Regions from separate parts of the Paenibacillus sp. KS-LC4 genome, predicted to be linked through region 1. Evidence: riboswitches for the same ligand, from Rfam matches in the RefSeq annotation. Region 1 holds a riboswitch; each other region holds the start of a gene.

Evidence for each region. Region 1 has a riboswitch for cobalamin ahead of V5J77_RS20655 (LysR family transcriptional regulator). Riboswitches for the same ligand answer to the same signal wherever they lie in the genome.
Region 2: linked by a shared signal. The riboswitch ahead of V5J77_RS18985 (energy-coupling factor ABC transporter permease) and the one ahead of V5J77_RS20655 (LysR family transcriptional regulator) in region 1 are both predicted to bind cobalamin.
Region 3: linked by a shared signal. The riboswitch ahead of V5J77_RS08185 (ABC transporter substrate-binding protein) and the one ahead of V5J77_RS20655 (LysR family transcriptional regulator) in region 1 are both predicted to bind cobalamin.

The regions. Positions count from the first base shown of each region.
Region 1 covers NZ_CP145905.1:4,875,254-4,883,167, reverse strand. The annotation lists gene V5J77_RS20685 (Xaa-Pro peptidase family protein) at 1-521, shown strand, start outside; gene V5J77_RS20680 (alpha-D-ribose 1-methylphosphonate 5-triphosphate diphosphatase) at 892-2,145, shown strand; gene sspI (small acid-soluble spore protein SspI) at 2,152-2,382, opposite strand; gene V5J77_RS20670 (TrkA family potassium uptake protein) at 2,570-3,235, shown strand; gene V5J77_RS20665 (RNA methyltransferase) at 3,245-4,102, shown strand; gene V5J77_RS20660 (metallophosphoesterase) at 4,456-5,157, shown strand; cobalamin riboswitch at 5,359-5,565, shown strand; gene V5J77_RS20655 (LysR family transcriptional regulator) at 5,732-6,673, shown strand; gene metE (5-methyltetrahydropteroyltriglutamate--homocysteine S-methyltransferase) at 6,691-7,914, opposite strand, start outside.
Region 2 covers NZ_CP145905.1:4,499,331-4,507,244, reverse strand. The annotation lists gene V5J77_RS19000 (hypothetical protein) at 1-1,000, opposite strand, end outside; gene V5J77_RS18995 (TrkH family potassium uptake protein) at 1,193-2,521, opposite strand; gene V5J77_RS18990 (DUF445 domain-containing protein) at 3,008-4,243, shown strand; cobalamin riboswitch at 4,332-4,536, shown strand; gene V5J77_RS18985 (energy-coupling factor ABC transporter permease) at 4,804-5,577, shown strand; gene V5J77_RS18980 (energy-coupling factor ABC transporter substrate-binding protein) at 5,577-5,861, shown strand; gene cbiQ (cobalt ECF transporter T component CbiQ) at 5,858-6,679, shown strand; gene V5J77_RS18970 (ABC transporter ATP-binding protein) at 6,666-7,535, shown strand; gene V5J77_RS18965 (response regulator transcription factor) at 7,685-7,914, opposite strand, start outside.
Region 3 covers NZ_CP145905.1:1,899,270-1,907,183, forward strand. The annotation lists gene V5J77_RS08175 (LysM peptidoglycan-binding domain-containing protein) at 1-770, shown strand, start outside; gene V5J77_RS08180 (hypothetical protein) at 1,111-2,142, opposite strand; cobalamin riboswitch at 2,412-2,690, shown strand; gene V5J77_RS08185 (ABC transporter substrate-binding protein) at 2,977-4,551, shown strand; gene nikB (nickel ABC transporter permease) at 4,571-5,500, shown strand; gene nikC (nickel transporter permease) at 5,515-6,342, shown strand; gene V5J77_RS08200 (ABC transporter ATP-binding protein) at 6,344-7,120, shown strand; gene V5J77_RS08205 (dipeptide/oligopeptide/nickel ABC transporter ATP-binding protein) at 7,117-7,914, shown strand, end outside.

The DNA of each region.
Region 1 (7,914 bases):
AGACGAGTGTGCTGGGCGGCGCTCGCTCCGCCTTGCCGCATGGCAGGTCGGGTGAGTATCGACTGAAGGAAAATGATTTTCTACTCATTGATATGGGCGTGTACAAGGATGGTTATTGCTCGGACATTACGCGCACATTTGTAATCGGTGAAGGTACAGCCGAGCAGGTGCGTATTTATGAAGCGGTGCTTGCGGCGAACCGTCAAGCAATTGCGTCCGCAGAAGCGGGGAAAGCGCTCGCTGTAGTAGATCGTGCTGCTCGCGAGGCGATTGAGGCACAAGGCTACGGTGAATTTTTCAATCACCGTGTAGGTCACGGCTTCGGCATTGATATTCATGAGCTGCCTTCCGTTCACGGGAGCAATGAAGCACGGATTGAAACGGGGCTGCTGTTCACCGTAGAGCCGGGCATCTATGTTCCAGGCCTTGGCGGCGTGCGTATCGAAGACGATATTTATATCGGTGAGGATGGCAAGCCGCAGGTGCTGACAAGCTTTCCGAAGGAGCTTCAGCGCCTGTAGCCTGCGGCTGAGCAGTACAGGGCAGAATAGAGCGATAAAAGAGCAGCATAAGAGCAGCAATAGGAATGGGTTTACGCAGGTGTAAAATCCTCTTGTCCTCATGGACAAAAGGATTTTTTTTATTTTTCACGAGCTAATTGAGAATTGGAATCTCTTTGTTCATATATAAGAAAATATAAATTTCACGATTATAAACAGGCTTATACTTCTCTGAATGCACCGCGCCAAGCTGCCAAAGGACGGCTATAGCCGTTTCACCTTGCTGCCTGCAAAAATGGTATGTTAAGATTTGATAAAGCCAATTCAACAGCCTAGTAGCTTTTACATAATCACTTTATATTTTTGGCGAAACTATAAAGGGGTGTGTACGTTGAAGTCAGACATACTGCAATCGGTTGTAATGGTAAAAGGGACGCTGGTGCTGCCGGAAACGGTAGCGGAGGGCGCTGTTATTATAAAAGCAGGCATCATTGCGGAAGTATTGATTGGAGCAGAGCAGATTCAAAGCTGGCTGGCGCACTCAGATCATAAGGAAGGGCAGGCCATCAGGGACAGCGGAGAAAATGTGGATAGCTATCGCCACCATGAGCTTGAAATAATCGAGGCGGATGGTTGTTACCTATTGCCGGGGCTTATTGATGTGCATTGCGATGCGATCGAAAAAGAAGTTCAGCCTCGTCCAAATACGCTGTTTCCGCTGGGTATGTCATTGCTGGAGTTCGAACGCAAGCTTCCGCTCCATGGCATTACGACGATGTATCATTCTTTATCGCTAGGTGTTGGACTAAGTCTGCGGGGCGAGCATTTGCTGACGCAAATGGTGGAGCTTATTCGCAGCTACCGCGAGCAGCGCTCTGTCGTGCGCAATCGCATTCATTTAAGATATGAAATTTCGTATTTGCCGGGCTTGCCCATCGTGAAGCGATATGTGGATGAAGGTGCCATTGATTATTTATCGTTCATGGATCATTCGCCGGGTCAAGGGCAGTACAGAGAACCGGGCTCCTTCGAGCGTTATGTGATGAAAAATCAATCGGTCAGCGTCGATGAGGTACGCACCATCGTGGAAGAGCTGATGGAAAATAGGCGCCAAATTGACTGGCCCGGCTTAGAGGAGCTTGGTCGGCTGGCCGTGCAGCGCGGCATTTCGGTTGCTTCGCATGATGATGATTCGAGCCTGCGGGTAGATCAGTTAAGAGGTTGCGGCGTCAGTGTCTCCGAATTTCCCATTACGCTGGAAACGGCCGTTTACGCCGTCCAACAGGGCCTCCATGTATGCGTAGGGGCGCCTAATATTGTGCGCGGCGGCTCGCATGATAAAAATTTATCAGCGGTCGAGGCGATTGCCGCAGGAGCGGCTGACATCATTTGCTCAGATTATCATCCTTCGGCGTTGCTGAACGCGATTTTCAAGCTGGCGGATGAAGGAATAACCACTTTGCCAGCCGCCGTTCGCACCGCTACGCTGGCTCCAGCGGAAGCGCTGGGAATAGCCAGTGAAGTCGGAACGCTTGAGCGGGGCAAAGCGGCAGACCTAATCATCGTCGATCGTTATGAAGGCCATCCATGGGTCAAACGGACAATCGTTGGCGGCAAAACGGTATATACCGCGTTGACCCGTTAAAGCATTTTAACGCGTGGCGGGCTGAGCGATTCGTGCTAGCTGCGTATGCAGCGCAGTTACCAAGCGTGCTTGCTCCTGCTCGTCGATTTGCTTCCAAATCATTTCGAACAATACGCCAAGTCCAGGCAGCGCACGCTCGTCATTGCCGATCGAGCTTTCAATCACTTCCGTTAATTCATTAAGCGGCTTATCTTGAACCCGCCTTATAATGGCTTGACGCAAATCCAGATTATCCAACCGGATTCCCTCCAAGTCGTCGTTATTACGCGCAGCTGCAGCAGTTTGGAGCGAGGTCGCTAAAACTGAGCAAGTCGGCGTGCCTAATTAATATGTCCGCAGCGGTGTTTTTTCATTCTACATGAGCTCGTATGTTATAATGGCAAATAGCTGATTTTTGTTGCATAAGCGAAGGGAGAGGTGCTGCTTGCCGAAAAAACAATACGCCGTTATCGGCATCGGCCGATTTGGTCTTAGCGTTGCTTCATCGCTCACGGACATGGGCTTTGAGGTGCTGGCGATTGATACGAGTGAGGACCGAGTACAGGATGCGGTTAACCATGTCACGCATGCCGTTGTTGCGGATTCAACCGATGAGGAAGCGCTGCGGGCGCTGGGCATTCGCAATTTTGACGTTGTAGTCGTGGCGATTGGCCAGGATATTCAGTCGAGTATTTTGACGACGCTGATTTTGAAGGATATGGGCGTCGGCCTCATTATCGTCAAGGCGCAAAATGAGCTGCACGGCAAGGTGCTCAGCCGAATCGGCGCCGACAAGGTTGTATATCCCGAGCGGGATATGGGGCTGCGCGTCGCGCATCATTTGATCTCGCCTAATATTTTGGACTACATCGAAATTTCCGAGGACTACAGCATCATTGAAATTAAAGCGCCTGAGGCGATGATTGGCAAAAGCTTAAAGCAGCTCGAAATTCGTGCGAAGTTCAAATGCAACGTCATGGCAATCAAGACGGGTTCGAGCATGAATATTGCGCCTTATGCGGATGATCTCATTCGCGATATCGACATTTTAGTTATTGTAGGAAAAAATTCAGACTTATCCAATTTGGAAATTGCTTATTCGGAAGGTTGAGTAATAGAGATGAACAATCATAGCCTTTTAACCTCGATTCAAAATGACCGTGTCAAGCAATGGGCGTCCCTGTTGGACAAAAAATACCGCGATCGCCTCGGAAAGTTTATTATTGAAGGCGTTCATTTGGTGAAGGAAGCTTTCGCAGCAGTAGTGGAAGTTGAAGCGGTTTTATATGATGCGGAGCGCGGATTGCCGGAGGAGCTGCGCGAGCTTGCGGAGCAGACTGGCCGTGGAAGCAGATATGCGGCCAATGCTGTCGCGGGTAATGCGGAGGCGAGCGCTGATGTCGAATGGATTCAGGCGACGCGTCCCGTAATGGCCAAATGCTCGGGGACGGATACGCCGCCGCCGGTTTTTGCTGTCGTGCGCAAACTGGAAACGGCGGACGATGCATTATTTTCAGCAGGTGGACTTGTCATTGTACTCGATGGCGTAAGGGACCCAGGCAATGTCGGGACGATTATCCGCAGCGCGGATGCGGTCGGCGCGAATGGCGTTGTGCTGGGCAGAGGCTGTGCTGATCTGTACAATCCGAAGACGGTGCGCTCCACGATGGGCTCGTTGTTCCATTTGCCGATTATCGAGGCGGACTTGACGGAGCTGCTGCCTGCGGCGCAGGATCAGGGTTTTGCGTTGGTCGGAACAAGCCTCAACGCTACACATACTTGCTACTCGTATGATTGGACAGCTCCGACCTGGCTCCTGCTCGGCAATGAGTCGGAAGGGCTGTCGGCAAGCTCGCTTGAAGCAGCCAATGAGACGGTTATTATTCCGATGCAGGGTCGGGCGGAATCGCTGAATGTGGCGATGGCGGCGACCGTGCTGCTGCATGAGGCGATGCGGCAGCGGCGTTTTAACAAATAAAAAATTCCTGTCCAACACCCAAATAATCGTCCCTAACTAAAATTAACTGTCTCCAAAGCACCAAAGGCTGGAAGCTGGTTGCTGCTTTTCACGACCAACCCCTCCAGTCTTTTTCTCATGCTATAAAGCATGTTCTGTGATTCATATGAAACTTGGATGGAAGTCTCTCTAATAAAAAAAAGAGGCGGCGATTAATAGCCGCTGAAATGTTGTTATTCTAAATTAGACCAAAAAAAGATTATCATTAAATGATACTTTCAAAATTCCTAACACATTGTTGCGTAATTAATAAACGGTGTTGTTGTTGAAAGCTTTGTGGGAAATTTTGCTGACAAAAACACTGGAGGGCTTAAATGAGGAAGTTTTTTATTACTGACATACATGGCGACTATCGAGGGTTCAAGATGTTGATAGAGCATGCAGAGGTAGATTTTGAAAAGGATCAGCTCGTAGTTGGCGGCGACATGATTAGTCGCGGCAAGGATAGCGGCAAAGTGATGAAGTTAATCAAGTTGCTTTGTGAACAGTATTCGAACAACGTTCAAGCCGTCATTGGCAATCACGAGGAGATGATGGGCTGGTATTTTCAGCGAGGGAACAGATTATGGCTCAGTCACGGGGGGCATGATGCGGTTGCGGACTTCAAAAAGACATTTCCCAACGAAGAGCAGCGACAAGCCCACATCTACTGGGCAACCTCATTACCTATGTACTTTGAGGATGATGAGTTTGTTTATACGCATGCTGGCTTGAACCCGCATGAGCCGCTGGACGCTCAGAGTCGGGACATACTTTGGATGTCCGAAGGTGAGTTCTACTCGCTTCCAAAAGAATCGCTTTTAACTTCTACCGTCGGAAAACCTATTATCCATGGTCATACTCCTGTCGAAAGAATTTATTTTGACGGTGTAAGAATGAACTGCGATATGGGATCAAACACCTACTATGTAGAGGAAGAACGGGGATTAGGACTTATAAATCTATCGGAGATGGTTTACTTCGTCTATAAACAAACACAGAAGAAGATAGAAAAACGAAAGATACTTTATTATTAATACAGAGAATTGTATTATTTTGTCTCTAATGGGGTTTAGCATCGTACAATATGACTATACCCCTTTACAGGCGTTTTACATAAACAATAATTTTTGACCCATGTGAGTTACAACCCATAGCAGCCCTGTTCTTGTATTGCTATTCATTGTCGATTAAAATGTAATCATCAATAATGCTGTATAAATGACATTGCTGTATAAATTACATAAGTGAGAACAGGTGTCTGATCGGCGAGCGTGCTTGTCGTTCTGACTTAAAAGGGAAGTTCGGTGCAATACCGACGCGGTCCCGCCACTGTTACGGAGGAGCAGGCAGCTTAACCAGCCACTGATCGACATGGATCGGGAAGGCTGCTGCCGAGTGATGATTCCGGAGCCAGGAGACCTGCCTGTTCTGACAACACTGCTGTACCTACGGGAGATAGGGAGGTGTTAGATGAACCATCATGCACCATTTATGAAGGCGTCTTTCCCTATGTATTTTCAACGGGAGGATGCCTTTTATTGTTGCGAATTGGACCATTGCTTTAAACGAGTGTGACGGTCCATAATTCTGATGTGGAGGGGAAATTCAATGACCTTGCAGCAATTAAAATATATTTTGACCATCGTTAGAAGCGGCTCCATAAGCGAAGCGGCAAAAAGGCTGTTTATTTCGCAGCCGAGCTTGTCCAACGCGGTGAAAGAAATCGAGATGGAAGCTGGAATTGAGATTTTCCTTCGATCGTCCAAGGGAATTGTGCTTTCAAGCGACGGAGCGGAGTTTTTATCCTACGCTAGGCAAGTCGTAGAGCAAGCCGAGCTTCTTGAGCAGCGTTACATGAATCGCAAGCCTTCAAAGAAGCTGTTCTCCATCTCAACTCAGCATTACGCCTTCTCTGTACAGGCTTTCGTCGGGCTGCTGAAGGAGCTTAACGTGGACGAGTACGAGTGCACGCTGCGCGAAACACGCACCCACGAGATTATCGAAGACGTACGGAATATGAAAAGTGAGCTCGGAATCATCTATATGAGTGAATTCAACCGAAAGGTGATACAGAAAATTTTAAAGGACAACGAGCTGCGCTTCCAACCATTGTTCCAAGCGGAAGCGCATGTATTCATCAGTCAAGAGCATCCCCTTGCCTCAAAGGAGCTGCTGGACATCGAGGATTTGGACGAGTACCCGTGCTTGGCCTTTGAGCAAGGCGAATATAATTCCTTTTACTTCGCAGAGGAAATACTTAGCACACGAACGTACAAGAAAAAAATATTGGTCAGTGACCGCGCGACGCTATTCAACCTGCTCATCGGACTTAATGGGTATACCATAAGCTCGGGCGTACTCAATAAGGATCTTAACGGGGAGCTAATCAAATCCGTAAGACTTCGTACGGATGAGAGCATACAGGTAGGTTATATCGTGAATCAGAAGGCGAGCTTGAGCCAATTGGCCGCCGCCTATGTTCGGAAGCTTAAAACGGTCATTACAGACTTTGGATATCCGATCATAAACCAAGAGGATGAGCTCGCTTGAGCCCATCCTCTTGTACGTTATGATAAGGTTGCTCTTACTTCTTTAGTTGCTTGGACAAGGTTTTTCAAGCTGGCCCACGTTTCAGTGACACCGCGAGTTTTAAGTCCGCAGTCGGGATTAACCCATAGCTTGGACACCTCTATCTTGCCTAGCATGCGGTCGAGTCCTTGTTTAAGCTCCTCGACGCTTGGAATCCGAGGTGAATGGATGTCGTATACGCCTGGACCGACTTCTGTACGGAAGCCGCACTCATTGATTGCGTCGATGATGGCTAAGTCTGAGCGCGACGCTTCGAACGTAATGACATCTGCGTCCATCGCATCAATATCACGAATGATATCGTTGAACTGGCTGTAGCACATATGAGTATGAATTTGCGTTTCTGCTTTGACGCCGCTATGCACAAGTCTGAAGGCAGGAATCGCCCAGCTCAAGTACTCGCTCTGCCAGTCGGAATGACGGAGCGGAAGCTTCTCTCTTAATGCAGCCTCGTCGATCTGGATAATCTCAATGCCGTTAGCCTCGAGATCGAGTACTTCGTCACGAATGGCAAGACCGATCTGTTGCGCACTTTCCTTCAGGCTAATATCTTCGCGTGGGAACGACCAGTTCAGAATCGTTACCGGGCCCGTCAGCATGCCTTTAACCGGTTTGTTGGTAAGACTCTTAGCGAATGCCGAATATTCTACAGTAATCGGCTTGCTGCGGCTAATATCGCCCCATACGATCGGTGGTTTTACGCAGCGTGTGCCGTAAGACTGCACCCAAGCGTTCTCAGTGAAAATAAAGCCATCCAAGCATTCACCAAAGTATTCGACCATGTCGTTGCGCTCGTATTCACCATGAACGATGACGTCAATTCCGATTTCCTCCTGCTGCGCGATACATTCCGCGATACGGTCAAAGTTGAATTGCTTATACTGCTGCTCGGTGATATTGCCTTTCTTGAAGGCAGCGCGATTCGAGCGGACGTCAGCTGTCTGAGGGAATGAACCAATCGTCGTTGTAGGTAACGGCGGCAGATTGAATTTCGTTTTCTGAATCGTTTCCCGCTCAGCGAATGCAGGAAGTCTAGTGAAGTCGCTGTCCGTCAGCTCAGCCACTCTCTTCTGAACCGAGTTGTCGTTCGTGAGGCGCGATGCGCTGAACAGCTTCTCATTCTCCGTATAAAAAGCGGATGCCTCCTGACTTGCCTGCTCCAGAATCGACTTGAGCTCTGCAAGCTCGCGCAGCTTTTCTTC
Region 2 (7,914 bases), 380 kb from region 1:
ACTTTAACTGAATGGAATCTGATGTTTTGCCCAAGTAGGCATTTGATTGAAGCTGCTTGAATGCGTCGAATGAGGCGCATGATTGTGTACAAGCTTTCGTGTACTTCCCAGAGTGGATTCTAAAATCATAATAGCTTTGCAACGTTTTAATAATGGCAGCCTCTTCATCGTTTACAGCAGATGGATCAGCGAGCTGTTTTTTTCCTGCATAAGAGGCCTGAAAATTTTCGATTTTATTAATATTATCCTTAGCTAAAAAAATGGTTCGATTAGTACTTAGGTGGTATCCGATATAATAATCAGCTGAAATATCCATTTTAATGAGTGTCAGCGTTTCGTTATCCAATGAGACTCTGGACATTTCAATCTTGCTCTTCTGAGCGTCGTATTTCGTAAGATTAATATATTGCGCATGAATGCCGCTAAGGTATATCGAAATAACTAAAGTGAGAGCTGCAACGAAAATAATGCTTATTTTAGCCGTTGATTCTTTGGTTTTAATTTGATATGAAATAAATAGGATAAAGAAAAAAACATTATAAAAAAGTATATTTTGCATACTTAACGGCAGATGTAAATCTTTATTCAACGTGAAAATTTGAAATAAAAGCATTGAAAAGATTAAGACCAAAAAGATGACACTATGTAGTGGGTAAAAAAAGCGATGTCTCCGATTTCGGAATAAGAAAAACAAAAAACGCCTTAGTTTCACATTTGAGCGGTTCGGTGCCTTACGCGGCTTTCTTCTAGCCTTTTGCGACTCCAATATAGCTATCGTTATAACAGGTTGTGCTAAAAAGAAGGAGAAATAAATACCGTTAATCCAATACAGGCTTTGAGATACAGGGTAAAATGTTAAAATATTTTTGAATATAAACAGATCACCGAAATAAGGATGAAAGGAGCCTTGTACATACACAAGTCCGGCGGTATAAACGACAAATGGCACAAACCATAGCTCTTGCAGCAGCTTCAAAATATTTTTCAACCTATCAGACATTCAATGATTCTCCCTTGCAGCATTTTAGTAAAATAGTCCTATCCTTTTTATCGGATTATGAACACCAAAAATGTATAATACTAGATTTTCAGCGCAAAAAAAATACCCTGAGAGCTGAACGTATTCAGCTAGCTCAGAGCATATATAATGCGGTAGCCTGTCCTTTGAAAAATAATTTTGCCACGCCAGTTGCTAGCCGATCATAATTTTACCTTCCGGATAACGATACAGCTCCTTCTTCTCCTGCGTTGGAACGAGTGTAAACGCCAGCGTCAGCGGCCCGAGCCGCCCAGCGAACATCATAATGATAATCAGCACCTTGCCGATTACGGTCAAATGCGGTGTCAAGCCAAGCGATAATCCGGTTGTACCGAAAGCCGACGTCACTTCAAACAGCAGAACGAGGAAATCGACATCCTCGGTCGTAGATAAAATCATTGTAAATAAAATAATCGCCGCCAGCGATGCAATCGTAATTGTCAGCGCCTTGTACACGCGATCCTTCGCCAGTCTTCTGCGGAAAAAAACAACATCCTCGCGGCCGCGAATCATCGCAAACACCGCTCCTATCAGAATCGCAAACGTCGTCACCTTAATGCCGCCGCCCGCAGAGCCGGGTGACGCACCAATGAACATGAGCAAAATAATGAGAAACTGCGTTGCATGGCGCATTGATGGAATATCAAGCGTATTGGCGCCGCCTGAACGCGGCGATATACTTTGGAACAATGAGCTGTACAGCTTGCCGCTTATGCTAAGCGGTTCTAGTGTTTTGGTATTCGTAAACTCAAAAATAAAAATAACGGCTGCACCTGCAACAAACAAAATGCCTGTTGCATACAGCACAACCTTGGAGTGAAACGACAGCTTGCGCGTTTTGGGATAATCCCACATTTCCGCCAGAACGATAAAGCCGATCCCGCCGAGAAAAATAAGCGCAATGACGATCACATTAATGATTGGGTCGTTGACATGATTGACAAAGCTGCTGAACGGACCGTTCATCGGGCCCATAATATCAAATCCAGCATTGGTGAACATCGACACGCTATGAAAAATACCGAAGTATAGCGCCTTGCCAAAGGGCATTTCCGTTGACCAGCGCAGTGCGAGAACGAGAGCGCCTACCCCTTCGATTGCAAAAGCATAAATGAGCACGCGCCGAATGAAGCGGACGATCCCCTCCAGCGAGGATTGATTCATTGACTCCTGCAGCAGCAGCCGCTCGCGCAGCGATATTCGTTTGCGCAATGCAAGGGCGAACAGCGTAGACATCGTCATAAAGCCAAGCCCGCCAATTTGCATAAGTACGAGAATAACGAGCTCGCCAAAGGTCGAATAGTGGATGCCGGTATCGACGACGACAAGCCCCGTTACGCAAACAGCGGAGGTGGCTGTGAACAATGCGTCAATGAGCGGCGTTGCGTGATGGTTTGCCGAGGCATAAGGCAGGGAAAGCAATAGAGTACCAACCGCAATAATCGCGAGAAAGCCGAGCGTAAGAATTTGCGGCGGAGTCATTTTTAGAAAAATAGTTCGTAGTCTGAGCACACAGTTAATCCCCTTTATAGGTAACGAAACAATGGTGTAGTTGAAAAACGAGCTTGTGCTGCCGAGGGCAGGCACAGCCGTTTGCGCTTGAAATATAAGGATGCATAAGTATTGTTATTATTATAATGCTTATATTTCTACGCGAAACGAGCTGTTGTTGTCATTAACCGACAACGCCGTTTGCGCTTGAAATATAAGACTAATAAGTTTTATTCTTATTAATGCTTATATTTCTACGCGAAACGAGCTGTTGTTGTCATTAACCGACAACGCCGTTTGCGCTTGAAATATAAGACTAATAAGTTTTATTCTTATTTAATACTTATATTTCTACGCGAAACGAGCTTGTGCTGCCGAGGGCAGGCACAGCCGTTTGCGCTTGCCACCTCATTATCTGGTATAATAGGCCAATATGCAACAGGAGGCGCTGGGGCGCCGCGATTAGGGAGGACAATAATGAAATCAAGATATATAGCAGGCATTTCGCTTGCCGTTATGGGGGCAGGCTTTATTACGACGAGATGGTGGCTGCCAGACAACGCCTGGACGCATTTGCTGGAAAGCGGCTTCGAAGCAGGTCTGGTTGGCGGGATCGCCGACTGGTTTGCTGTGACCGCGCTGTTCCGCCATCCGATGGGCATTCCTATTCCGCATACGTCCTTGCTGCTCAAAAACCGGGCGAAAATCGTTAACTCGCTCATTAGCGCGATGGAAAATGAACTGCTGAATAAAGACAGCATTACCCGCAAGCTGTCGGGCTTTAAGCTGTTCGCTGGTGCGGCATCGGCAGCGACCAAGCTGATTGGCAAGCGCAGGTTCAGAATGGCGGCTGTCGATTTTGCCCAGTCGGCTGTTGAGCGATTGCCTTTGGAGCGTATTAGCAGCGTGCTGCATAGCTTTTTGGCGGATTATGTGAAAAAGCAGGATTTTACGCCAATCGTACGCAAGCTGGCGGATCGTTTCGTCCATGAGCGCTGGGATGAACGGGCGCTGGATTATGGCCTTGAGCATGTAGGCCACTGGATTCGCAAGCGTGAAACCGAGGAAATGCTCGGCAAGCTCGCTTTTAAGAAGCTGGAGGAGCTTAAGGTCGGCGGCTTCATGGGGTTTGCGCTGCAAGCCTTCGTCGGCTTTATGAACGAGGAAAAGCTCGGCGGCTTGATTCAGAACATGCTGCTCTCTACGATGCAGGAGCTTTCTTATCCTGGGAGCCCGCATCGGCAGAAGCTGCTGCTTGAGGTAAGAGCCCAGGCGGAGAAGCTTGCCGATAACGAAGAGCTCATGCTCAAGCTGAAGCAGCTAATTGAACAGGGTGCGGACAGCGTAGAAACGGAACGCTTCATCCATCTGCGTCTGGAGGAGCTGCGGCAGCTTGTGCTGGATAAGCTGGAGGAGCAGCATCGCAGCGGTGGGCGCGCAATCGTACAGGGATACCGTTTTGCAACGGATTATTTGAACGGCAAACAAGAGATGCTAGCCAATTGGGAAAACGGCATTCGCGGCTATCTCGTGCGACTTATTGAGAATAATCATTACCGCATCGGTGCGCTTGTTCGGGATAATCTCGAACGGATGGATGACAAGGCGCTCGTCTCGATGCTGGAGGAAAAGGTCGGCAACGATTTGCAGTGGATTCGCGTCAACGGCGCATTATGCGGCTTTGTCGTAGGCGTCATTTTGTCCTTTTTCTAATAGCAATTTCGGCCATTTACATTTATAGGGGACAGCCTGAATCTTTTGTGATAAGATCAAACTACAAAATGACCAATGAATGATAAAGAGGATTGACATGGAACGAGGTGCCTTTGCGCACGTCAAAGGGTAACAGGGAATCGGGTGCAAATCCCGAGCGGTCCCGCCACTGTAATCAGGGAGTTTTCCTTCACCAGCAGGAGTCACTTGGCCATGCTTAAGGGCAGCCGGGGAAGACGAAGGAAAATGATGATCTGCTAGCCAGGAGACCTACCTCGTTCCAGCACCACAGTGCCTTCGCGGAAAGGATAGGTGTACGAACGAAAGCGATTGCTACCAGTCTGTTTGCTGGCGCAACCGTCTATTTCTGCGTACACATGACCGTTTTCCCGGCGAAGGGGAGGCGGTCTTTTTTATTATTCAATATATAGAGAACGGATAGGAGGTTTCCATCCTTACTCTATATTTCTCGGTCTGAACCGCTCCGGATCGCCAGAGGATGGCATTCGGCCGTTTCACCTTGCAAGCTTTACAGAACAATGGGGAGGGTAATGAAACAAATGGTCAAGTTAAAAAGAAAGACGGCAGCAAGCACCGCTTTGCTGATTATCGGCTTCACGCTTTTTTTATTGGTGAATGAGCCGCAAGCTACTTATGCGATGCACATTATGGAAGGATTTTTGCCTGTAGGCTGGGCGATTTTTTGGTGGGTAGCCTTTATACCTTTTTTCATCTTAGGTGTACGTGCTATTCGGAAGATTACCAAGGAAGCGCCAGAGCTTAAGCTGATGCTGGGCTTGGCAGCTGCCTTTACCTTCGTGCTGTCCGCGCTGAAAATTCCTTCCGTTACAGGAAGCAGCTCGCATCCGACGGGAACGGGGCTTGGAACAGTCATGTTCGGGCCGCTGCCCATGAGCGTATTGGGTTCAATGGTATTGCTGTTTCAAGCGGTGCTGCTGGCGCATGGGGGGTTGACGACGCTTGGGGCGAATGCTTTTTCAATGGCGGTTGCAGGTCCTGCTGCGGGCTATGCGATCTATCGGCTGCTGATGCGCTCAGGCAGCAAGCAAGGCCTGGCGATTTTCTCGGCGGCTGCTGTTGCCGATCTGGCAACTTATATCGTCACTTCCATTCAGCTCGCAGTTGCTTTTCCGGCTGTCGAAGGCGGCATTATCGCGTCCTTTATGAAATTTGGCGGTATTTTTGCGATTACCCAAATTCCACTTGCTGTTAGTGAAGGCTTGCTGACGGTATTGATTTGGAACTGGCTGCAATCTTTTAATACGGACGAGCTGTCTATTTTGAAGCGGAGAATGAAAGGGGAACGCGTATAATGAGCCGCAGTGCCAAAAATATTTGGATTTTAGCCATTGTTATTTTACTTGCCGTTGCGCCATTAATCTTCATTAATGCCGAGTTCGGCGGCGCGGATGGGGCAGCGGAGGAAATGATCCAGACGATTGCGCCCCATTATGAGCCATGGGCGTCTCCGCTGACAGAGGTGCCGGGAGAAACAGAAAGCATGCTGTTCGCGCTGCAAGCTGCGATAGGCGCTGGCATTATCGGCTATGTGATTGGCCTATTTAAAGGGAAGTCGGAGAAAACAAAGCAGCAATGATGAAATGGCTGGATACGATTTCTTATTCCAATCGGCTGCGGGATTTATCCGCCTTTTGGAAATGCGGACTTGCAGCCCTGCTGCTGCTGCTTGCCTATCTTGCTCATCCGATCGTGCAGCTGGCTATTTTTGGATGGCTTATGCTGTGGACGGTTGGCTATGCAAGGGTGCCCGCCAAGCTTTATATGGTGATGCTTTTCTCCTCTTGCCTGCTGTTCGTTCTCAGCTTACCAGCGCTGCTTATTGAATTCACTAGCAGCGGTAACAGCGGCAGCGCAGCAGGAGGGCTGGCAGCTGAGAATACAGGCTGGGTGCTCGCTTCATGGGAGCCGATCAGTCTGTATGTGCCGGAGGCATCCTTAGGGATGGCCGGACATATTTTCACGCGTATTCTTGCTTGCTTGGCTTGCCTGTTTTTCATCACCCTGACGACCCCGTTTCCCGAGCTGCTGCAGGTGCTGAAGCGGTTGAAAATGCCGCAAATTGTACTGGAGCTCATGATCATTATGTATCGCTTCATCTTTCTGCTGCTGGATACGGCGGGCGCTATGCTGATCGCACAGCGCGCGCGCGGCGGCCAAAACAGCTTCAAGGGCAAGCTGCAAGGTACGGCAGCTATTGCCGTGAGGCTGTTCGTCAAGACGATGCATCGCTATAAGGGGCTATCGAACGGACTGATGGCGAGAGGCTTCACGAATGAGATCCGCCTTGCGCCTGCTGCAAAGCGGACGGTTCGCCTCCGATATTGGGCGGAAGCTGGGCTGGGCTTAACCCTTTTACTGGCAGTAGAGCTATGGCTTCGGAATGGAGGTGAATAAGCTGGCAGGCAACGATCAGGCATCAACAATCATGGAAATGAATAGTGTAAGCTATACTTACCCCGGAACGGACAAGGCCGCTTTAAACGAGCTAAAGCTGCGCATTCCTGCGAACAAGAAGATAGCGTTGTGCGGGCATAATGGCTCGGGAAAGTCGACGCTTTTTTTGCAGCTTATTGGCATTAATCGTCCGCAATCCGGTTTTGTCAGCTGGCGCGGCGAGCCGCTTTCTTACAAGCCCAGAGAGCTTGCCAGCTTGAGACGGCGTGTTGGTCTTGTTTTTCAGGACCCAGAGCATCAGCTCATCCTGAATACCGCTTATGAGGATATTTCCTATGGGCTGCGCAATGCGGGGCTTCATGAAGAGGAAATAAACAGGCGTACGGGGCGTATCGTCCAGCAGCTGAACTTGCAGGAGCTGGCGCATAAGCCGCTGCATCATCTCAGCCTTGGACAAAAGAAGCGCGTCGCTCTTGCCGGCGTGTTGGCGCTTGAGCCGGAGCTGGTGCTGCTTGATGAGCCGGCTGCTTATCTCGATCCGATATCGGAGCAGCGGCTGGTAGCTGAGCTTGATCGTATTCATGCCAGCGGCATAACGCCGATTATGGCAACGCATGACATGAATATGGCCTATGCTTGGGCGGACTGGATTTTTATTATGCATGAGGGCTGCTGTATATTGGAGGGGACGCCTGAGACTGTATTTGGTGAAGGAGAGCGTCTCAGAAGCCTTGGGCTCACGCTGCCAATGGTGCTGGAAGCCTGGGAAGCATTGCCGTTTGAGCTGCGAGGAGAACAGCAGGCGCCGCGCACGCTCGCACAATTTAAAGAAGCTGTAAAATCTAACAGATATTAAAAAAGCTCCGCTTGCGCTAATTGGCGAATGCGGAGCTTTTGCTTTGTTTTGAAGCGGGGTTGGTCAAGCCGGGGGAGCGGGGACAAGGCAGGCAGGAAAACAGGCTAATATAGATAGGTCATGCCATGCTGCCTGCTGTAGCCGCTCATCTAAATGGTCTCTGCCGCGGGATTCATCAGGCAATAGCCAATGCCCCATACCGTCTGAAGCAGGGAGGCAGATTCGGGGTGGACGCGGCTCAGCTTCTCTCTAATCCGCTTCACGTGGGTATCAATCGTTCGGTAATCGCCGAGTGATTGGTAGCCCCAAATGCGCCGCATCAAATCCTCGCGGGAAATGGGCTGATTAATGTTGGCTGCCATGAACCGGAGCAGCTCAT
Region 3 (7,914 bases), 3.0 Mb from region 1:
ACAGTTATAGTGGAGCCGTATCGCCAGCAAGCACGCAAGGTTATGGCGGAATGGTATCGCCAGCAGAAACGCAGGGCTACGGCTATGGTGGAGCCGTATCGCCAGCAAGCATGCAAGGCTACGGCGGAATGGTGTCGCCGACAGAAACGCAGGGCTACGGCTATGGTGGAGCCGTATCGCCAACAAGCACGCAAGGTTATGGCGGAATGGTATCGCCAGCAGAAACGCAGGGCTACGGCTATGGTGGAGCCGTATCGCCAACAAGCACGCAAGGTTATGGCGGAATGGTATCGCCAGCAGAAACGCAGGGCTACGGCTATGGTGGAGCCGTATCACCAGCAAGCACGCAAGGCTACGGAGGAATGGTATCGCCGACAGAAATGCAGGGCTACGGTTATAGCGGAGCCGTATCGCCAGCAAGCACGCAAGGCTACGGAGGAATGGTGTCGCCGACAGAAACGCAGGGCTACGGCTATGGCGGAGCTGTATCGCCAATTGGCAATAACTGCAATGGCTACCCTGTTTCAGCGTTCCCGCCGTATGGATATTATCCTATGCAAACCGCTGGAGTTGAGACACAAAAGCCATGCAATTGCGGCTGCAAGGATAAGCGCGAAGAAGCTGAGGAAGTAAAAGAGGTAACGACAATCAATGTGAAAAACGGCAAAAACAATACGCAGCGCAAATCCAATAAAAAAGCGGTTATTCGCACCGTAGCTCCTCGCTCGAGAACGAGCAAGCAAAACAGCAGCCCTTGGATTAGCCGTTAAAAAACGTAGCGAGTGAGTTTCCTTGTTAAAGCTTTTAACGGCAGACAAATAATAAGACCACTATCCAACAAGCTGTCTTCGGTAACGAGCCGAAGACAGCTTGTTTCATTTATTTGTTTCATTTATTTAATTCATTTATTTATTTAATACTGTTATTAATTCTGCTATATATAATCATGTTCATGAAGCAGATGCTATAATCAAGTCATTAGAAAGCTCGAACCAAGCAAATGGCGGCATTCTATTTGAACAACTGACAGAAGCTTCATAGACTTGGAGGTTAGCATGGTTGCAATGAATAATAGAAGCCATGCAGTCACCATAAACGGTATGGCTTCTATTAACGCTCCTCCAACTGTTCTACAACCTCCCGCAGTAAAACCATTTCCGTCTCCTTTAATTTTTGCAATTGCTCCACTTGCTTGTACAAAGCCTCCGGGCTTCGAGTAAGCCAATATTTTAAAATGGAATTTCTTACAGCAAGCACATCCGCTTCCAGCTTTCTCCATCTGTTCAAAATTTGATTATCATCAAGCAAATGCTTGTTATTAATCATGTAGTCTAATCGCATAGTCATACATTTCTTGTGGTCATAAAGCAGGTGAAACGATCGAATATCAAATACAACCTCCTCTTGAGCCAAATATTTCAAATAATCGGAGGCTTTGTCGTATACATTAATGCCGAAGGTCAGCCCAGGTGTGCCTAAAGCTTCGTTGTAATATTCATCCGTATGCGCCCTGGATAAGAGATAGGCTTTCATCGTATTTTTCACGTATTTTAGAGAAAAGGTATAGTTGTTATTTTCGAGAGGCTTCAATAAATAAAGATGCTGTTTAAAATCATGGGCTTCAATTTCCAATAAATGAAACGCTCTGCTAAAAGCCTCGTAATCACAGGTGATATTCGTTGAATATTTGCCGTTGGCATTATTGTCGCAGAAATACAGCTTTTTATTGACATCATCATACCCATTTATCATGACTTCATGCGGGGATTTCAAAGAAAATTCATATTCTTTTATATAAAAACGTTCGATCATAACGATCACATAGTAGCCGCCGTCAATGGATGCTTTAATAAAATCAAACAGGTCATTATTCAAAATAGTCGAGCTTGTCCTGTCTATCGCTAACCGCTGAAATTCAATAAAAGGGCAGTCATAAAATTCAACCATTTTATCTCTATAATAACCATTATAAAAAAAGGTGTATAATTGGTTTGGATCGGGAATGTCGAATAAATTAATATAATTATTTATAAACCACATTTTTTTTGAATCTACGCGAGATATAATCGAATAAAAATCACTGTAAAACCAATAGGAATCAATAATTTGCTTTACTTCGACTGGAAGGATTTTCACCGGCAATGTGATCATTCCTTTTCTATTTGATTGAGTATCTATTGAACTGACTTAATAAATAAGCTCATCATGTGTGAAGTGTTTTCAATATATCATTACTGGAAAAGATATGAAAGTAATATATTGAGCATATTTTTTTGCTGGTTTAAGGCGCTGGGGCGTATACATGATGGTGGACAAAGCTTATGTAAATCAATATGTTGACAGATCAGCGCTTCCTGCCTAAGATAAATAGTGGATTACGGATAAGACAGGCTGATTCGCCTGCAAAACTTCATAATTGAATGAAAATAGGTGCGGTACGACGGCAAGGACATTTACGCCTTCGTTCGCTTAAAAGGGAAGTTCGGTTAAAGGCCGACACGGACCCGCCACTGTATAGGGCAGCAGCTCATCAACTCATCAACTCATTAAGCTGCGCTCCCCTCACAAATGAACCACTGGCTGAAAAGCTCCTTTTCGTCGCAGGATGAATCGCAGATGCTCACCTTAGCTGGGAAGGGAAGAGAGGGAGGCCCCAAGTCAGGAGACCTGCCTGTTTTAACATCACTGTTTGACCTACGGTGCTTAGGGAGGTGGTTGGTTATGCCCATTTATTGCAAAATGTCTAACGATTATTTGCTGCTCCAAGGCGAGCAGACGCAAATAAGGCTTAGTTATTTATCATAAAAAGCATTTCTGACTGCTTTCTTAAGGGTCGGGAATGCTTTTTTTTGGAATATTTTAGGAAAGGATATGATTCTTCTATCCTTTCTCTATATTTCTACGTGAACGTTAGCTTTGCCGCTACAGGACGGCTTTCGGCCGATTACGCTTACTTAAAGGGGAGACAAAAGAAAAATGAATAACACGAAGAAGCCATTTCGCTTGTCACTTGGAATGATGATTACTTGCTTGATGCTGGTGCTTGCAGGATGCAGCACGAATGCTGCCGGGGAGAGCAACACTTCTGCCGCAAATGCTACGGCACTACCAACGGAAAATGATAGCAAAACTCTGACAATAGCGTACACATGGAACCCAGCAGGCGTTGATCCGCATGGCGATGACAGCTGGGACGTCATGCGCTCTGGCGCAGGGGAAACGCTTATTAAATTGAATGAGCAGCTGCAGCCGGTTGCTTGGCTTGCGAAGGAGTGGAAGCAGGAGGATGCCAACACGTGGACACTCAAGCTGGAGCGCAATGTAACGTTTCATGACGGCAAAAAGATGGATGCAGAAAGCGTGAAGGCTTCCCTGCTTCGTTCCACTCAAAATAGCCATTTGGCGAAGGATTTATTGCTGGTGAAGGATATTGAAGTCGTTGCACCGGATGAGCTGAAAATAATAACAACACAGCCGAACTCAGCTATCATTTCCAGCTTGGCTGATCCAAGCACGATTATTCTTGATGTGGACAGCATGAAGAAAGCAGGCAGCTACCCGGCCATGACGGGAGCCTTCAAAATCAAGCAGTTTACGAAGGACGTATCGCTTGTTGTTGAGCGTTATGATGGTTATTGGGGACAAGCGGCGAAGCTTAAGGAAGTGACAATGAAGTTTGTGACCGATGGCAATACCCGACTGATGGCGCTGCAAGCTGGAGAAGTAGAGGTCGCTACGGACATTCCGATTGACAGCATTGAGCTGGTAGAGAAGGACAGCAAGCTGGAGGTGCTGTCTGCGCCATCGGTTCGTACACATATGGTATTATTTAATATGAATTCCGCTTTGTTTAAAGAAAAGGCAAACCGTGAGGTTGTAGACCAAGCCATTCCACGCGAGGCCATTATTGAATCGGTTATGCGCGGCTACGGCACGAAAGCGAAAAGTCCGTTCCCGGAAATTTTGCCATTTGGCAAAGTAGCGGAGCAAGCAGCAGGGGGAACGACAGAGCAATTGCTGAGCGCTGACGGCTGGCAGAAAAATGCTGCTGGCATGTGGGAGAAGGAAGGCAAGCCATTCGAGGCGACGCTCCTTACGTTCCCGCACCGCCCTGAGCTGTCCGTTATGGCAGAGATTATTCAGAATCAACTGCTTAATGAAGGCATTACCGTGAAAATTCGCAAGGTTGAAAATATTGATGCTGAGCTTGCGAAGTCCGATTGGGATCTTGCTATGTACAGCATGCTGACGGCACATACGGGCGATCCGCAATATTTCTTGAACATTTTCTATCAATCAGCCAGCGAATCGAATATAAGCCACTATGTATCGAAACCGCTTGAAACGGTTATTAACAAGCTGAACGAATCATCAGATACAGCTGCACGCAATGCGCTCGCGATAGAAGCTCAGGGCATTATTAATGAGGATTTGCCGCAGTCGTTTATCGTACACCCTGACAATGTATTTGGCGTGAAAAAAGGGGTAAAGGGCTTTATTCCGCATCCGATCGAATATTATTATGTGACAGCCGATGTTGATATCACCTAAGTAAAGGGTGTACCTGAGTATGCTTCGTTTTTGGCTCGAACGCGCCATGCAAATGCTGCTTGTCATTTTTTGCGTAGCGACGCTGACCTTCATTTTAATGAGGGTGTCTCCGGGCGATCCGGCGAGAATTTTACTGACCACGCACAATATCCCGGCTTCTCAGGAGGCGATTGACGCACTGCGGGAGGAAATGGGACTGACAGACTCCTTATGGAGCCAATATATACGCTGGCTTGGCGATGTATTTACATGGCAGTGGGGGACGTCTTATATGTCCAAGGAGCCGGTTGCTGGCGAACTGCTTAAAAGGCTGCCCGCTACACTGGAGCTGGCCTCGGCTGGCGCATTTGTCATGCTGCTGGCAACCTGCCTCATCGGCCTCGTCACCGCCATTTTTTCAACAGGGCTGCTTGATCGGATGGGCCGATTAATGGCTCTGCTTGGCGCCTCGATCCCCTCCTTTTGGCTCGGTTTTTTATTGATTTATTTTTTCTCGGTCCGGCTCGGCTGGCTGCCTTCCATGGGACGCGGCAGTATTGCTCACCTCTTAATGCCGGCGGTTACGCTAGGGCTTGGACTTGGTGCGGTATATGCCCGGGTTTTGCGGACGAACATGCTTGAGATGAACAGTCAGAACTTCGTCAAGGCCTCGCGAGCGCGAGGCTTGTCCAAGGGAAGGATTTTAATCTTCCAAGTGTTTAAGCATGCGTTTTTGCCGATTTTGTCGATGCTGGGGACAAGCTTTGCATTTATGCTGGGGGGGAATGTGATCGTCGAGACGATCTTTTCTTGGCCCGGGTTAGGCAAATATATAATAGAAGCGATAACGGCGCGGGATTATCCGGTCATTCAAGGTTATGTGGTATTCACCTCCTTCTTGTTTGTCGCGATCCATTTGGCGGTAGAAGCTTTATATGTGCGCTTGGACCCGCGGCTGCGGGCAAGCTAGGAGGAACCTTTTTTATGCCGACCCTATTTCAGAAAAAGAATACAAGCCTGCTGCTTGGCATCGGCCTATTTGCAGTTATCGTCCTGCTGGGCTTGCTTGCCCCATGGCTCGCCCCTCACGACCCGCTACAGGTTCATTTATCCAATCGGCTTCTGTCGCCGAGCGGCGAATACCCCTTCGGCACCGATCATTTGGGACGCTGCATTTTATCTCGTATATTGTACGGCATTCGGACGACGGTTTCGATTGCTTTTGTTATTTTGGGCTTGAGCTTATGTATTAGCTTGCCGATTGGGCTGTTGACCGGCTATTTTGGCGGGAGAACCGATCATTTTTTCATGCGGCTGATGGACGGTACGCTCGCGTTTCCCGATTTTGTGCTGACGATTGCGATTGTAGGCATTCTCGGACCCGGGTTCACGAATATGATTCTGGCGATTGTTATTGTGAGGTGGGCCAATTATGTCCGGCTTATCCGCGGGCTTGTGCTTAAGGTGAGCAAGGAGGATTATTTGATTACAGCCCGCATGTCCGGCAATTCGCATTTGCGAATTATGCGCCGTTATATTTTGCCGCAAATCGCAGCGCCAATTGCTGTATTTAGTACGCTGGACATAGGCAAAATCGTGCTGCTCATCGCCGGTTTATCGTTCCTCGGCTTAGGCGTGCAGCCGCCGACTCCTGAATGGGGCGTCATGCTGCATGATGCTACACGTTATTTTCAGCTTGCGCCGCATGTCATGATTTTTCCGGGGCTTGCGATCGTAAGCTTCGTATTGGCTTGCCAATTAATTGGCGACCGTTTTAAAGAGCGGCATGCTCACGTTCCGAAAGAGGTGTAAGATGGCGGAGAATCGTACCGACATAATGGACAGCGCAGGCTTTAACGATACCCCGCTGCTCCGCGTTCAAAATATGGAAATTTCCCGGCAGCAGGCTGGAAAATGGTGCCCTATCGTGAAGCATTTTTCCTTGGAGCTTCATGCTGGTGAAATGGCTGCGCTTGTAGGACCAAGCGGCTGTGGCAAAAGCATGACGGCCCATGCGCTTGTAGGGCTGCTGGAAACCGAACTGCGCCTGACAGGCGGGCAAATTTTGTACGGGGGAGAGGATATTTCCCGTTATGATGAGCGGCGCTTGCAGCAGCTTCGCCGAGAGGAGATCGCCTTGCTCATTCAGCATTCGCTTAGCGGACTTGATCCGATCCGCACGGTACGGAGGCAGATGGTCGAGACGCTGAGGCTGAAGGCGAGGCACTCGCGTAAAGAAATGGAATCGTATTTATATATGCTGCTGGAGCGTATGGGCTTTGCGGAGCCGAAGCTGATATTGGACGCATACCCTTTTGAGCTAAGCGGAGGCATGCGCCAAAGGGTGCTGCTTGCGATGATGCTGAGCACGGAGCCGAAGCTGTTGATTGCCGATGAGCCGACGACGGCGCTGGATGCGCTCAATCGCGACCGGGTATTAGCTTTGCTAAAGCAGCTGCAAGCGGATTTTGGCCTGACGGTGCTGCTCATTTCGCATGACGAGCAAAGCGTCCACAAATTTGCGGATCGCGTCATTACGATGCAGTCCGGAGGGATAACCTCAGCCCAAGCGGGGGGAAGCGCCCTATGATTGTGCTGGAATTGCGTCAAGTGGCCAAGTTCTACCCGCTGCGGCTGCTGAGAAGGCGAGGCGGGCTCAAGGCGAGGGACGGCAAGGCGTCCGTTCAAGCTGTGAAGCAGGTAAATCTTGCGCTGCACCTTGGTGAAACGCTTGGGCTTGTTGGAGAAAGCGGCAGCGGAAAAAGCACATTGGCCAGACTCATTATGAAGCTTGAAACGCTGAGCTCTGGACAGATTTTGCTTGGCGGTCAGTCCATTCATGAACCTCATATGAAGGAGCTGCACCTATACAAAAGGGTACAGCTTGTGTTGCAAGATTCCGCAACCTCACTGCATCCCCGAATGCTCGTGAAGGAAGTGCTTGCGGAGCCGATGCGAAATTTTGACGCGCTGCGTCCGCTGGAAATTCGGGAGGCCAGCGTGCAGCTTATACGAGCCGTTGGCTTGGACGAAAGCTTCTTGGAGAAGCTGCCGCATCAGCTAAGCGGCGGGCAGAAGCAGCGTGTATGCATCGCAAGAGCGCTGGCTGTGCGGCCGGCTTTGATCATTTTCGACGAGTCGTTAGCCAGTCTCGATCCTTTATCACAGGCATCTATTGTGGCGATGCTCCAGCAAATTCAGCGAGGGCAAGAGCTATCCTACTTATTCATTACGCATGATCTGGAGCTTGCCCGTCGGCTGTGCGACCGAGTTGCCGTCATGTATCAGGGCGAAATCGTAGAAACGTTTAGCCAGTGGGAGGAAGGGGCGCTCAAGCATCCGTATACCCAAGCTTTATTTGCGACGCATGCTGAAGCTGTAAAT